2 regions of the Pseudomonas fortuita genome follow, and region 2 is predicted to be linked to the other one. Evidence: riboswitches for the same ligand, from Rfam matches in the RefSeq annotation. Region 2 holds a riboswitch; the other holds the start of a gene.
What was found. A riboswitch is a leader RNA that binds a small molecule or an ion and turns the genes downstream of it on or off. The one in region 2 is predicted to bind thiamine pyrophosphate.
Positions count from the first base shown of each region.

Region 1 (7,505 bases), 2.5 Mb from region 2:
GAAACGCTCGGCCTGCTCGCGCATACCTTGCTCGACCGTTACATCCACGGCCTCGATCTTGGCGGCGTATTCACGCACTTCCTGGGTGATTTTCATCGAGCAGAACTTTGGCCCGCACATCGAGCAAAAGTGCGCCACCTTGGCCGATTCCTTCGGCAGGGTCTCGTCGTGGAAGGCACGGGCAGTGTCCGGGTCCAGACCCAGGTTGAACTGGTCCTCCCAACGGAACTCGAAACGCGCCTTGGACAGGGCGTTGTCGCGAATCTGCGCGCCGGGGTGGCCCTTGGCAAGGTCGGCGGCGTGCGCGGCGATCTTGTAGGTGATGATGCCGGTCTTGACGTCATCCTTGTTCGGCAGGCCCAGGTGTTCCTTGGGCGTGACGTAGCAGAGCATGGCGCAACCGAACCAGCCGATCATCGCCGCACCGATGCCCGAGGTGATGTGGTCGTAGCCCGGGGCAATGTCGGTGGTCAGTGGGCCGAGGGTGTAGAACGGCGCCTCGTCGCAGCACTCCAGCTGCTTGTCCATGTTCTCCTTGATCAGCTGCATCGGTACGTGGCCAGGGCCTTCGATCATGCACTGCACGTCGTGCTTCCAGGCGATTTTGGTCAGCTCGCCGAGGGTTTCCAGTTCACCGAACTGCGCGGCGTCGTTGGCATCGGCGATCGAGCCAGGGCGCAGGCCATCACCCAGCGAGAAGCTGACGTCGTAGGCCTTCATGATTTCGCAGATTTCGTCGAAGTGCGTGTAGAGGAAGTTTTCCTTGTGGTGCGCCAGGCACCACTTGGCCATGATCGAGCCACCGCGGCTGACGATACCGGTGACGCGCTTGGCGGTCAGCGGCACATAGCGCAGCAGCACCCCCGCGTGGATGGTGAAGTAGTCCACGCCCTGCTCGGCCTGCTCGATCAGGGTGTCGCGGAACAGTTCCCAAGTCAGGTCCTCGGCCACGCCATTGACCTTTTCCAGGGCCTGGTAGATCGGCACGGTACCGATTGGCACCGGCGAGTTGCGAATGATCCACTCACGGGTTTCGTGAATGTGCTTGCCGGTGGACAGGTCCATGACCGTGTCCGAACCCCAGCGAATGCCCCAGGTCAGCTTGGCCACTTCTTCCTCGATCGAGGACCCGAGGGCACTGTTGCCGATGTTGCCGTTGATCTTCACCAGGAAGTTGCGGCCGATGATCATCGGCTCCACCTCCGGGTGGTTGATGTTGGCCGGGATGATCGCGCGCCCGCGGGCGATTTCCTGGCGGACGAATTCGGGGGTGATTTCTTTCGGGATGTTGGCACCGAAGCTGTGGCCGGCGTGCTGCTCGTTCAGCAGGCCAGCGGCGCGGGCTTCTTGCAGCTTCATGTTTTCGCGGATGGCTACATATTCCATCTCGGCGGTGATGATGCCCTGGCGGGCATAGTGCATCTGCGAGACGTTGGCGCCGGCCTTGGCACGGCGCGGGTTGCGCACGTGGGCGAAACGCAACTTGGCCAGTTCGGCGTCGTTCAGGCGCTGCTGGCCAAAGTCGGAGCTGAGCCCGCCCAGGCGCTCGGTGTCGCCGCGGGCCTCGATCCACGCCGAACGCACGTCGGCCAGGCCCTTGCGCACGTCGATGATGACGTTGGGGTCGGTGTACGGGCCCGACGTGTCGTAGACCAGTACCGGCGCGTTGGTCTCGCCACCGAAATCGGTCGGGGTATCGTCCAGGCTGATTTCACGCATGGGCACGCGAATGTCCGGCCGCGAGCCTTCGACATAGATTTTGCGCGAGCGCGGGAACGGTTGCACGGACTGCTGATCGACTTGTGCCGATTCGCTGAGGTTGATCGCTTTTTCTTGTTTGGTCATCACAGGCTCTCCAGACGGCTTCCTAGCAGTGGAATGTCGGGGAGAACCTGAAAAACGCGGACGCACCCATGAAGGCGTGCAGTGCCGGATAGGGGGTGCCTGAAGCTGCATGCAGCTGCGACATTCCCGGACCTGGCACAAGAGGCTCCCCGGGAAGGCGAGCAATCTTGTTCCCTACGCAGGCGCTAACCTGATCAGGTTCAACGGGATCCGCACCTCTGCGATCTCAGCCTTTGCTTCAAGGCACCCCGACAAGAACATGCGCAGTCTAGACTGGAGTGGTCGGCAAAGCCAAGCGGGTAAATGCGCGGATGATGAAAGGCACACCGAGCGATTGTTGCCGGGTGCGCATGGCACTACACTGGCCCATCGCTCGATACTCAACAGTTCAGTAATTAAATTTCGTACAAGGATTGCCTCTATGCTGCGCAAACTCTCACTGGCGATAGCCGTGTCTTGTGCGTCCAACGGAATGGTCTGGGCAGCGGATATGCTCCCGACAGTTAAAACCGACCTGGTCAGCGTTTATCAGGAAGCGGTAGACAACAACGCCGACCTGGCAGCAGCACGCGCCGATTATGGCGCCCGCCGCGAAGTAGTACCGCAGGCCCGCGCCGGGTTGCTGCCGAACCTGTCGGCCGATGCCGAAATGATGAACACCCGCACCAAGCTGGACGAGCCCTCCATCACCTCCAACCGCAGCGGCAATTCATGGAGCGCAACCCTGGCCCAGCCAATCTTCCGCGCTGATCGCTGGTTCCAGCTGCAGGCCGCCGAAGCGGTCAACGAACAGGCAGCGCTGGAGCTGTCGGCCACTGAACAGAACCTGATCCTGCAAACCGCGCAAAACTACTTCGCCGTGCTGCGCGCGCAGGACAACCTGGCCGCGACCAAGGCTGAGGAAGCCGCGTTCAAGCGCCAGCTGGACCAGTCCAACGAACGCTTCGATGTGGGCCTGTCGGACAAGACCGACGTGCTGCAATCCCAGGCCAGCTACGACACGGCGCGGGCCAACCGGATCATCGCCGAGCGCCAGGTGCAGGATGCCTTTGAAGCGCTGGTTACCCTGACCAACCGTGAATACACCTCGATTCAAGGCGTGGTGCATACCCTGCCCGTGCAGGTACCCACGCCAAACGACGCCAAGGCTTGGGTCGAAACCGCCGGCCGCCAGAACCTCAACCTGCTGGCCACCAACTATGCGGTTTCTGCTGCTGAAGAGACCCTGCGCCAGCGCAAGGCCGGCCATGCGCCGACCCTGGATGCCGTGGCCAAGTACCAGAAAGGTGACAACGACAGCCTCGGCTTTACCAACCCTTCGCAACTGGGCGTGCGCTACAGCGGCGATGTCGAACAGACCAGCGTTGGCCTGCAACTGAACATCCCGATCTACAGCGGAGGCCTGACCAGCTCGCAGGTACGCGAGGCATATCAACGCCTGAGCCAGAGCGAACAGCAGCGTGAAAGCCTGCGCCGCCAGGTGGTGGAAAACACCCGCAACCTGCACCGCGCGGTGAACACCGATGTAGAACAGGTACAGGCGCGCAAGCAGTCGATCATCTCCAACCAGAGCGCGCTGGAAGCCACTGAAATCGGCTACCAGGTAGGTACCCGCAACATCGTCGATGTGCTCGATGCCCAACGCCAGTTGTACACCTCGGTGAGGGATTACAACAACAGCCGCTATGACTACATCCTCGACAACCTGAGCCTGAAGCAGGCGGCCGGCACCCTGAGCCCGCAAGACCTGCAAGACCTCAAGCGCTACCTGAAACCGGACTACAACCCGGACAAGGACTTCCTGCCGCCAGACCTGGCTGCGGCAGCGGCCAAGAACTTTGAGCGTCGCCCTTGAAATAGGGGCGTATTTCTCACAGACCGGGTTGCTTTCGATGGCCTCATCGCCGGCAAGCCAGCTCCCACAGGTTCCTCACTGGCCTCAAACCCTGTGCAGTACCTGTGGGGGCTGGCTTGCCGGCGATGAGGCCAGGACAACCAAAGCAAACGTCAGCGGACAAGCGCATCCAGGCCATCGAGCAAGCGCTGCAACGCGCCCTGATTGGCCCGCATCACCGCCCTGCCCGCCTCGCCCATGCGCTGCGCATCCTGCGGCAACTCGACCAGCCGCCGCACCGCACCGGCCAGCCCGTCGGCATCGTCCACCTGCTGCAACGCCCCCGCTTCACGCAACATCGCGCTGATTTCGAGGAAGTTGAACACATGTGGCCCCATGAGCACCGGCAAGGCCAGCGCCGCAGGCTCCAGCGGGTTGTGCCCTCCCGTCGGCACCAGGCTACCGCCGACAAAGGCGATATCGGCCAACGCATAGAGGAACAGCAACTCCCCCATGGTATCGCCCAGCAACACGCGGGTCTGGGCATCGACCGGCGCTGCAGAAGAACGGCGCACGGTGGTGAATTGCTCGCTGCACAGCGCATGCACCGCAGCAAACCGCTCAGGGTGACGCGGCACGAGGATCAGCAAGGCATCGCCATGCACCTGCAACAACTGCCGATGAGCCTGCAGAATCAGCGCATCTTCACCGTCATGGGTACTGGCGGCAATCCACACCGGGCGCTGCTCGGCCCCCCACTGCTCACGCAATGCCTTGGCACGCGGTAGCAGTTGCTCATCGATCTTCAGGTCGAACTTGATCGAGCCGGTGACTTTTACGCATTCAGGGCGTGCGCCCAGATCACGGAAGCGCTGAGCCTCGGTTTCAGTCTGCACGGCAATCAGACTCATCTCGGCCAGCATCGGCCGGGTCAGCCTGGCAAAGCGCCCGTAGCCGCGTGCCGAGCGCTCGGACAATCGTGCATTGGCCAGCGCCACCGGAATCCCGCGTTTGGCACACTGGTGAATGTGGTTGGGCCACAGTTCGGTTTCCATGATGATGCCCAGCTTCGGCTGGACATGGTCGAGAAAACGCCCCGCAGCCCACGGCAGGTCGTAGGGCAGGTAGCAATGCTGCACGCGCGGTTCGTCGGCGAACATGGCGCGAATACGCTCGGAACCGGTCGGCGTCATGCAGGTCAGCGTGATCGGTAGTTCGGGATAAGCCTTGAGCAAGGCGCGAACCATGGGCGCTGCAGCAATGCTCTCGCCTACCGACACCGCGTGCACCCAGATCCCGCCCTGGTGCATAAGGGGCAGGTTGAGCGCAAAACGCTCGCCGATACGCTGCCCATAGGCTGGCGCCTTGCGCGCGCGCAGGTACAGGCGCAGCGCAACCAGCGGCAGGCCCAGGTGAAACAGCAAGGTATAGAGTGTTCTGTTCATGGCGGCGAAGTTTACCCGATCGCGCGCAGGTGCACTGCAAAGCGCTCTGCCAGCCACTGCGCGGCCGGGCCCAAGGGTTCATCGCGGCGCCAGGCCAGCTCGGCCACCAAGGCCGGAGGCCGCCAATCGCTGTCCAGTTCAACCATATGCGCTTGGTAGGTCGGATACTGCACCACATGCCGTGGTAACCATGCCCAGCCCAGGCCGCGCATCAGGAGTTCGGCCATGGCGTAGAAGCTGTCGGCGCGCCATACCTGAGGGCTGATCGCCTCGCCGCCGGGATAACCGCTTTGCTGTGGGGTGATCAGTAACTGCCGGTGGCGTGCGAGTTGTTGCCGGGTGACCCGGCCTTCGCCCGCCAGCGGGTGGCCGACCGCGCACACCGTAACCATCTCCACACTGCCCAGCGCCCGCCGCTCCAGCGATGCCGGGATGCTCTCGTGGAGGAAGAACAGGCCCAGATCGGCGCGCCGCTCCACCAGCTTACGCGCTACATCGCCCTGAGCACCGCTGGCCAGTTGCACCTCCAGAAACGGGTAGCGGCTGGCCAGTTCGTCGAGGCTGTCGATCACCGGCTGATACGGCATGGCTTCGTCCTGGGCAACCCGCAGCAGGGCTTCCTGGCCACGCATCAGCGCGAGCGCCCGGCCATCCAGGCGTTCGCACTGACGCAACAGTTCACGGGCATCTTCCAGCAAGGCCGTACCGTTTTCGGTCAGCCTGGGCTGGCGGCCGCTGCTGCGCTCGAACAAGGTGACGCCAAGGTCGGTTTCCAGCAGCGCGATGGCATTGCTTACGGCCGATTGCGCCTTACGCTGCTCGCGCGCAACGGCGGAGAACGAACGCAGCTCGGCAACCCGTGCAAACAGGCGCAGTTGTTCCAGATCCCAGCGCTCTGCCATTAACCTATCTCCATTTCTGATAGGTAATGACTTTACCGCATCCAGGGCGCGTCTAGAATGCTCGACCAGTCACCGGAGAAACGCATCATGAACGCCTATACCTATCTCGCTATCGCCATCTGCGCCGAAGTCGTCGCCACTGCCTCCATGAAAGCGGTCAAAGGCCTGAGCACGCCGTTGCCTTTGCTTTTGATGGTGGTGGGTTACGGCATCGCGTTCTGGATGCTGACGCTGGTGGTACGCAGCATTCCGGTGGGCATCGCCTATGCGATCTGGTCGGGGCTGGGGATTGTGCTGATCAGCGTGGCGGCGCTGGTGATATACGGGCAGAAGCTGGATCTACCGGCAATGGTGGGAATGGCGATGATTGTTGCAGGCGTGGTGATAATTCAGCTCTACTCGAAATCAGCTGGACATTGAACGCTCTAAAAAATTGCCGGCACGCTAGTAAATGGCCGCGCCGGCAACATAAAAAACACTCGGAAATTGGAATCACCCCTCGTCGGATATCTCACCAACCCCCTGCGGCCGAATTTCCAATTTCGAAATGAAAAAATCATTCCCAGAAGTTTCGGTAATCGAGTTCTCTATCGCGAGTATGGTTACGTCATCACGGACAGTAAATTCTCCAAAATAATGATCGTAATCATCTTTTAAGTGAAAACCTGTCTTGAGAATGGTGCCGTTATAATGAAATGACAATCTAGGTTGATTATAAGCACCCTGGCGCCTGGCGGTCATAGCGAATTTCAGTTTATAGCCAGGCGGAAAACCCGAAATCACTTTATACATTATGATTCCTGGGCGCAGAGGCCCCTCGCTGCCGCTACTGCCAAACCGCAGGACAGAACCTTGTTCTGGTTTTTCAGGATCCTCCTGAATTTTCACGAGCGCAGACTGGTTATAAAGCCGCCACCCATTCAAACCATATTTAAGAATATCTTTTTCTTTGTAATCAACGCCTGCCTGAAGCGAGAAATCAGTCAGATGAATAAGACTATTCATATTTTTACCCTCAGTATTTTCAACGCCATTCAAAGCGATAGACAACCGAGAATCCAGCGTAACACCCCCTCGCGAACTCGAAACTAGCAAATATGACAGTTGCCATGCCGACTTGAAGGAAGTACTGGGCAAACCCACATGTAGTTCGAATCATCCCCCTGCTGCAGCGCGCTACTATCAGAAGGCTGGGCACACAGAGGCACGGCCTTAGCTTGTATACTGCCCAGCTGTCCAACCTTGGAGGTAATCCATGCCAACCGCCATTTCCACTGACGTGCTGATCGTCGGCGCCGGGGTCGCTGGCTTGTGGCTCAATGCCCGGCTGCGCCGCCTGGGCTACTCGACCGTGCTGGTGGAACGCGCCAGCCTCGGCGGCGAGCAGACCATCAAGTCTCAAGGCATTATTCACGGCGGCACCAAGTACGCCCTGCACGGCGCCCTGACCGGTGCTTCGGAAGCCATCGCCGACATGCC
Region 1 covers NZ_CP114035.2:5,736,387-5,743,891, forward strand. The annotation lists gene thiC (phosphomethylpyrimidine synthase ThiC) at 1-1,845, opposite strand, end outside; TPP riboswitch at 2,000-2,106, opposite strand; gene OZ911_RS26260 (TolC family outer membrane protein) at 2,267-3,700, shown strand; gene waaA (lipid IV(A) 3-deoxy-D-manno-octulosonic acid transferase) at 3,853-5,124, opposite strand; gene OZ911_RS26270 (LysR family transcriptional regulator) at 5,136-6,026, opposite strand; gene OZ911_RS26275 (DMT family transporter) at 6,114-6,446, shown strand; gene OZ911_RS26280 (hypothetical protein) at 6,519-7,076, opposite strand; gene OZ911_RS26285 (NAD(P)/FAD-dependent oxidoreductase) at 7,282-7,505, shown strand, end outside.
Region 1: linked by a shared signal. The riboswitch ahead of thiC (phosphomethylpyrimidine synthase ThiC) and the one ahead of OZ911_RS14820 (TenA family protein) in region 2 are both predicted to bind thiamine pyrophosphate.

Region 2 (7,505 bases):
CGGCCCAGCACTCGATGCCTTCGAACAGGGTGCCGCTCATGTTCCACCTGGGTTCGCCGGCCGTTAGGGTCGCGTCCAGGTGGATGTGCGGCTCGACAAAAGGGGCCACCACCAGATTTTGCCCAGCGTCCAGGTCATCGCCAGCGCCAGGCGCTTGCACCCCGCCCTGGGGCGTGATGGCGGCAATGCGCTCACCATTCAGTTCGATGCGGAACAGGCCAGGCTTGCCGCGCAGGCGTGCGTTGAGGATGTTCATGCTGTTACTCCTTGCCGTGGGCTTCGCTCATGCGCCATACCAGCATGGCGACCGAAGCATTCATGCGAAAAAGCGGGTCGTCGATGGACTGCCCGCTCAGTTGTTCGATGCGCTGGATGCGCTGATTAATGGTGTTGCGGTGCAGCCCCAGGCGCTGCGCGGCCTTGAGCCCGTTGCCGTTCTCCATGAGCAAGGCGTCGAGGGTGTGCACCAGGGCGTTGGCCTGCTTGCGCCCAGGGGCGATCAACGGGCCGAGCGTACGGCTGACGAAGTCGTCGATCAGCGAGCGGTCGACGATGCCTTGCAGCAGGCGCAGCACCCCCAGTTCGCTGAAGTTGCAATAGCCGTTGGCCGGGCGCAAGTGCTGCGCTACGTCCAAGGCCTGGCGCGCCTCATTGAGGGCTTGACGGTAGTGCGCACAGTCGTCGGCGAGGCTCGACAAGCCCATGTGCAGGCTCAGTTCACCCGTCACTGCCTGCAACTGCCGATAAAGCCCAGCCAAGGTCTCGGGCAAGTCGTGCGCATCGGCCAGCAGTACCACGAACAGATCACCCGGCAGCTGTGCCATCACGCTCCCTGCCCGTTGGCGGCACCAGGCTTGCAGCTGATCTTCCAATGCCTGGCGGGTAGCTTGCCAGGTCCGCTCGCCGTGGCTCAGCCCGTGGCGCTCGAACAAACCATCCACGCCCGCCAGGCGCAAAGCCAGCAAGCGCCGCGGCTCATCCAGTGTCAGTTGCAGATGCGTTGCCCGTTGCCGGGCAATGGCCAGGCTCGGGTAGTCGCCAGTCAGCAGCTGGCCGAGGATATCGTGACGCGAGCGACGTACCTGGCTCATCTGCACCAAGGCCGTGCCGATCAGGTGGGTGACCACGACCATCTTCAGCGCATAGGGCTGCTCGATCAGCGGCAGGCCAAGTTGTTCGGCACGCGCGATGACAGCCGCAGGGACGCACTGGATAAAGCTGCCGCCAGTGAGGATAACCATGCCGGCGATGCCCACTGCGGCACCATCTTCCACCAGGCTGAGGAGGTTGGCCTCGCCGCGCGGGTGGTTGATGCCAGTGACGAACACCAGCTCACCGCCCATTACCCATTCGGCGATACCTTCGTTTTCCGCCACATAGGGCCAGCGTACCCGCCGTTGCAGGTTGCGCGCCCCGGCCAGCACGCGCATATCGTGCAGGCCGGGCAAATGCAGAATCTCGTCCAGCGCCAGGCTCACGGCTCGACACCCGCCTGACCCGGAGCCCGGCGGCGTGCGCCAAGTTCGAGGATGACGATGTAGCACAGGGCCGAGGCGCCGATACCCACCAGTGGAGCGACCCACGGCGAGGCGTACGCCAGTACCGCGCCCACGGCATAGGCAAACAGCCCGGTGAGGTTGTAACGTGGCAGGCTTGCCATGCCCAGTGCCGGGTACTTGCCGCGGTGGCGATACCAGAAATCAGCCATGATCACCCCGCCCACCGGTGGAATGATCGAGCCCAGCAGCACCAGGAACGGGATCAGCATTTCGTACATGCCACCCATCGCCAGCACAATGCCAACCCCCGCCGCCACCAGCGTTGCCGTGCGCCGGCGCTCGCTGCGCAACAAATGGCAGGCGGCCGCGGACACGTTGTAGATGGTCGGCCCCTGGATGGTCCACAGGTTCAGGCATAGCATCACCACCGCTGCGAACGACAAACCCTGCAGCATCATTACCTCGACGATATCGGCCTGTTGGTAAACCATCGCGCACCAGGCACCGGCCACCACCATCAGGCCGTTGCCAAGGAGAAATGCCACCACGCTGGCGGTCACCGCCACCCGGCCGCTGCGCGACAGCCGTGTCCAGTTGGTGGCCTGGGTGGCACCACTGGCGAAGGTGCCGAAGACCATGGTCACCGCTGCCGAAAAGGTCATGGTTTCGTGCGGCACCACTGCGGCCAGGCCGGCAAAGCCGCCAACATCGCGGGTGGCAATGTACATCGACACCAGCAGCAGCACGAACATCAATGGCACCGATACTCGCGACAGCACGTCCAGCCCCTTGAAGCCGATGATGGCAGTAATGCTGAAGCCCAGGCCAAACAGCACCATCAACGGTACGCTGAAACCTTCCGCCAACCCCAACAGTTTGACCAGCACGATGGCCACGGTGGCTGTGCCCCAGGCGTACCAGCCAAGTTCAGCGAAACCCAGCAGAAAGTCCGAAAGCCGACTGCCAGCTTCGCCAAAACAGAAACGCCCCATCAACACGGTGTTCAGCCCGCTGCGCGAGGCGATGAATGCCAACGCAGCGGCATACAAGGCCAGCAGGCTGTTGCCGAGGGCGGCTACCCACAACATGTCGACAAAATTGAAGGCCATGCCCAGCTTGCCGCCGGCGAACATCGTGCCGGTGAAAAAGGTAAAGCTGAACAGGACCATGGCAATCGGCAGCAGGCCTTTGCGGGCAGACTGCGGGGCTTCGCTGAGGGGGAATTCGCTGGGTGAGCTCATTGCACGGGGCTCCGGGTAGTAGTTGGGAGCTGGAAGAGCAATATGCGGGCCGCTTTTTCGAGCCCCGATACCCGTGATCAAATCGGGCAAGCAGCCCAGACATCAATGTGCACTGTGAACAGTAAAGTCGCTTTTATGCGCTGTGAAAGTGTGCCGGACGACTTATTTTGAGGCATTCATGCACCAAAGCGGGCTTGGGCTGGGTAGGATTCACCCAGTCGACCAAGCACTTTTGGGCTGCTGCGCAGCCCATCGCCGGCAAGCCAGGCTTCCACAGGTACGGTACAACCCTTCGAGCATTGCGCGGTCTCTGTGGGAGCCCGGCTTGCCGGCGATGGGGCGCAAAGCGGCCCCGGGGGGCTACGCCACCCCGTCCAGCCCCATCTGCCAGAAGTCCGCCTCCAGGCTGGACGCCTGGCCAAAAATTCCCACCAACTCGGCAAACCGCTGCTCGGTCATGCTCCGCGCCGCCAGCTCATCCAGGTGTTTGCGCGCTGCCGCCGCCACCCCCTGGTAGCCTTCCCCGGCATACTCGCCAATCCACTCGCGGTACGGGTGGTTGCTCAAATCACCAATCTGCTCGGCCAGGGTCCGGCCTATTTCGGCATAGCCAATCACGCAAGGTGCCAGTGCCACGTGCAGCTCCAGCAGGTCGCCGGCAGCGCCGCAGTCCAGCACGTAGCGGGTGTATGCCACCGTGGCCTGGTGTTCTGGCGCGGCCTCAATGTCGGCTTGGGTCAGCCCCCAGCGGGCGCACAGGCGCACATGCAGTTCGGTTTCATCCAGAATTGCCGCCAACCCGGCCTGCGCGGCGCGGATGTCGTCCGGCCGGCGGCTCTTGTAGGCCGCCAGCGCCCAGGCGCGGGCGAACTGGATCAGGAACAGGTAATCCTGCACCAGGTACGTCCGGAACGCGGCCTCGCTCAGCGTGCCCTCTCCCATCTGCCGCACGAAATCATGGTCTACGTAACGGCGCCACTGTTGCGTGGCTGCGGCCTTGAGGCGATCGAAGATATCCATGCTCATTTGCTCTGCGGGTAGATGGCATCGAAGAAGGCCAGTTCCAACGCAACCGTGCGCTGGTAGAAGTCACTGGCCAGTGCGGCGTGCTGCGGGCCGACACGGTCCAGTTCGGCCTGCAGGAAGGCAACGAAGGCCTGGAATGCCGGGTTGTCGTGCAGGGTGATCCATTCGGCATGGACGAAGTTCTGCGGCATGGGTTTCGGCGCTTTCAGCGCCCAGTCCAGGTACAGGCCTTCGGCAACATTGAGTACCGCCAGCGCTGCTGCATAGGAGCGGGTGGCTGCCGCTTCGCGCATGATGGCCTTGAACCCTGCAGTCGGCGCCGTATCGGCCGGCTCACTACGTTGCGCCGGGCTTACATCCAGCGCCTCGAAGGCCCGCAGGAAGTAGGTGTTTTCATCGCTGGAAATCATCCCGGCAAAGCGGCCGAAGCGCAGGCGCGCCTCGAATGTATCGGCGGTGGCGATGGCTGCGCCCAGCAGGGTCAGGAAGCTGTCGAGAAAGCGATGGTCCTGCACCAGATAGTCGACCATGATCGGGTCCGGCAGGCTGCCGTCGCACAATTGGGTCACGAAACGGTGGCCAACGGCCGCCGACCAGGTTGGTTCGCTCTGGCGGCGCAGTGACTGGCTGAAACGTTCGGTCATGATGCTGTCCTTGATGAAGGTGACAGCGAGACCTTGGCAGTTGACATGGACGGGCCTCGCAGTGAGGCCGGCAAAAAGGCAGGTTACAAGCCCCATCCCTTCGCCGGCATGATCCGGATCAGGTTCGAAGGGTCACCGCGCTGCAGCGTTCAGCGGTTTCTCAGCCCTTTGCCGGGCTCCCCTTGGTAGCCCACACATATACCGCAGCGCGCCGGGTGTGTCACGCCCCAATCCACCCATCCAGTGGGCATTGGGTCCCCGCTAGTGGGGACTTATACCCATTCTTGACGCCCCGTCATTTAGCGCACCTCAGGTGCCACAAGGATTTGTTTAACAAAGCATTACTGAAACAGTTGTTGGCACAGCCGTTGCTCAGGGCCTTTTATCGGGCAAAACGCCATTGATGGCTTAGAGCCATGCAGCCGCGAGCGAGGCACAAGGCAATGAGAACACATGCCGTGATCCACCCTGTTAGGTACGCATTCCAGCTTTCTTCAGTCACTGCGCTGATGGTCAGCCTCGGGCTGATCACGGTCATGGCCTCGCCCCTTGACGACAACAGTCAGCCGCCGCCGACCGACCCGTCGGCCTACACCGAGCAACCGGCTGACCCGACCCCGGCCTTGCTCAACCTCAGTACCTTGCCCGAAGCCAACGAAGGCGCGCTGGAGCTGGTCGATGGCGCGCACGGCGACCGCGATACAGTGCGTATCGACAACGTGCTGCCGCCTGCACTGCAAACCTCGGACAGGTACCCCACCAACGGCAAACCCAGCCCACTGTTCGGAGCCCAACCCTTCACCCAGCAATTGTTGCTGTTCGAAGAATTCGGGCCAGAGAAGCTCGACCCGACCACGCCGGCGCCGGAGCTTACCTTTCCCGCCCCCACCCTCGGCGCGGCCCCGGCGCAGGACCCCAACGTCGTCGCGCGCAGCGGGCCAAGTGGTACGGCCCTGGAAGCGTTCCTCAAGCAGCCCGGCCTGTATCCGTACCCGAGCCAGTACGCCAATGTGCTGGACCGCAACCCCTGGAAGGCGCAGATCGAAATGTTCCTCAACCGCCAGCCGGTCGGCTCGCCTGCTGAAGGCCGGCCACCAGGAAAAGCCTGGTCGCACCAGCGTTGGAACGAGTTCTACCCGCAGGCGGCGTTCAAGACCGCCCAGGCCGGGGCGCGTATCAACCTCGGTCTGCGTGATCGCAAACAGCTGCATAACTATGCGTCTGGCGAGTTTGCACCCGGCGGCCTGTACTACCAGACCTCCGACATCCCCACTACGCTGGGCACCACCAAGGGCATTGACACGCGCTTTCACCCGAATATGCCCTTGCAGAACCACAAATCACTGTGGACATTCGACGGCACCTTCCCGCCCAAACTGCTGATGGTGCGTTACGGCCAGCCGATCCTGATGCGCCATTACAACGCCTTGCCCATCGACCCCTCGGCCAACGGTGGCTTTGGCCTGCACACCATCTCGACGCACGAGCACAATGGCCACTCCCCGGCAGAGAGCGATGGCTTCGCCAACGCCTACTTCTTCCCGGGGCAGTACTACGACTACCGCTGGCCAGTGCAACTGGCCGGCTACGACACCATCAACACCCGTGCCCAGGATCCGCGGGCAGCCTTCCCCTGCTCACCGGGCGAAACCCTGTTCGTCAACGACGGCACGCCGGGCCTGAAAGCCTGCCAGAACGGCAGCATCAAGATTCGCGGCGACTGGCGTGAAACCATGAGCACCCACTGGTTCCACGACCACATGATGGATTTCACGGCACAGAACGTCTACAAGGGCAACGCCGTGATGATGAACTACTACAGCGCCCTGGACCGCGGTAACGAGGCGCTGCAGGATGGCGTCAACCTGCGCTTCCCCAGTGGCTCCGGCATGCCATGGGGTAACCGTGACTACGACGTCAACCTGGTGATTGCCGACAAGGCCTGGGATGCCAACGGCCAGCTGTGGTTCAACCCGTTCAACACCGATGGCTTCCTCGGTGACCAGATTCTGGTCAACTGGCAGTACCAGCCCAGGCTCAAGGTGCGGGCGCGCAGCTACCGCTTCCGCATCCTCAACGGCTCGGTGTCGCGCTATTTCAAGTTTGCCGTGGTGCGGGAAATTGCCGGTACCAGTGGGGAGTTCAAAGGCCCCTCCGGCTCCAACCTGTCGTATGCCCGGGTGCCGTTCCACATGATCGCCAACGACGGCAACATCATGGAACACGCCGTGCCCTTCGACGGGACCATGGACCTGAACGGCGACGGCAACCTGCAGGACAACCATGGCATCCTGCCGCTGCAAGGCATCGCCGAGCGCTACGACATCATCATCAACTTTGCCAAGAATGGCATCAAGGCAGGCGACAAGCTGTACTTCGTCAACCTGGAAGAGCATCGCACCGGCAAGGGCCCGGAAGGTACGATTTCGCTGGCCGACGTGCTGTCGGAAAAGTACAAAGCCGTGATCAAGCAGACCAACAAAGGCCCGCAGTGGGACAAAGGCGACCCAGCAGTCGGCAAGTTTCTGCAACTGCTGGTGCAGCCCTACACCGGCCAGGACCTGAGCATGGACCCGGTGGCCTACGAGCCCGCCAAGCCAGGCAAGGCCGCAGGCCTGAAAATGCTGCCACTGCCCATTGACCGCAGCGCCGCGACCGACCAGGCCAGACTCAAGGATGCCCGCCACCGCGCGTTCATCTTTGGCCGCTCCGACGGTACCGACACCAGCCCGTGGACCATCAAGACCGATGGCGGCTTTGGTTACAGCATGGACCCACGACGCATCAGTGCGGCACCGCAACTGGCCAACCAGTCCACCGACGGTGGGTTCAGCGGCGACGGCACCCTGGAGGTGTGGAAAATCGTCAACGGCGGCAATGGCTGGAGCCACCCGGTGCACGTGCATTTCGAGGAAGGCGTGATTCTTAGCCGCGACGGCAAGGCGCCACCGGAATGGGAAAAATGGGCGCGCAAAGACGTGTACCGGATCGGGCCAGAAGCCGATTCTTCGGGAGAGGTGGAAATGGCCATCCGCTTCCGCGAGTTCGCCGGCACCTACATGGAGCACTGCCACAACACCCAGCATGAGGACTCG
Region 2 covers NZ_CP114035.2:3,213,418-3,220,922, forward strand. The annotation lists gene codA (cytosine deaminase) at 1-256, opposite strand, end outside; gene OZ911_RS14805 (PucR family transcriptional regulator) at 261-1,478, opposite strand; gene codB (cytosine permease) at 1,475-2,740, opposite strand; gene tenA (thiaminase II) at 3,101-3,766, opposite strand; gene OZ911_RS14820 (TenA family protein) at 3,763-4,410, opposite strand; TPP riboswitch at 4,489-4,603, opposite strand; gene OZ911_RS14825 (Ig-like domain-containing protein) at 4,854-7,505, shown strand, end outside.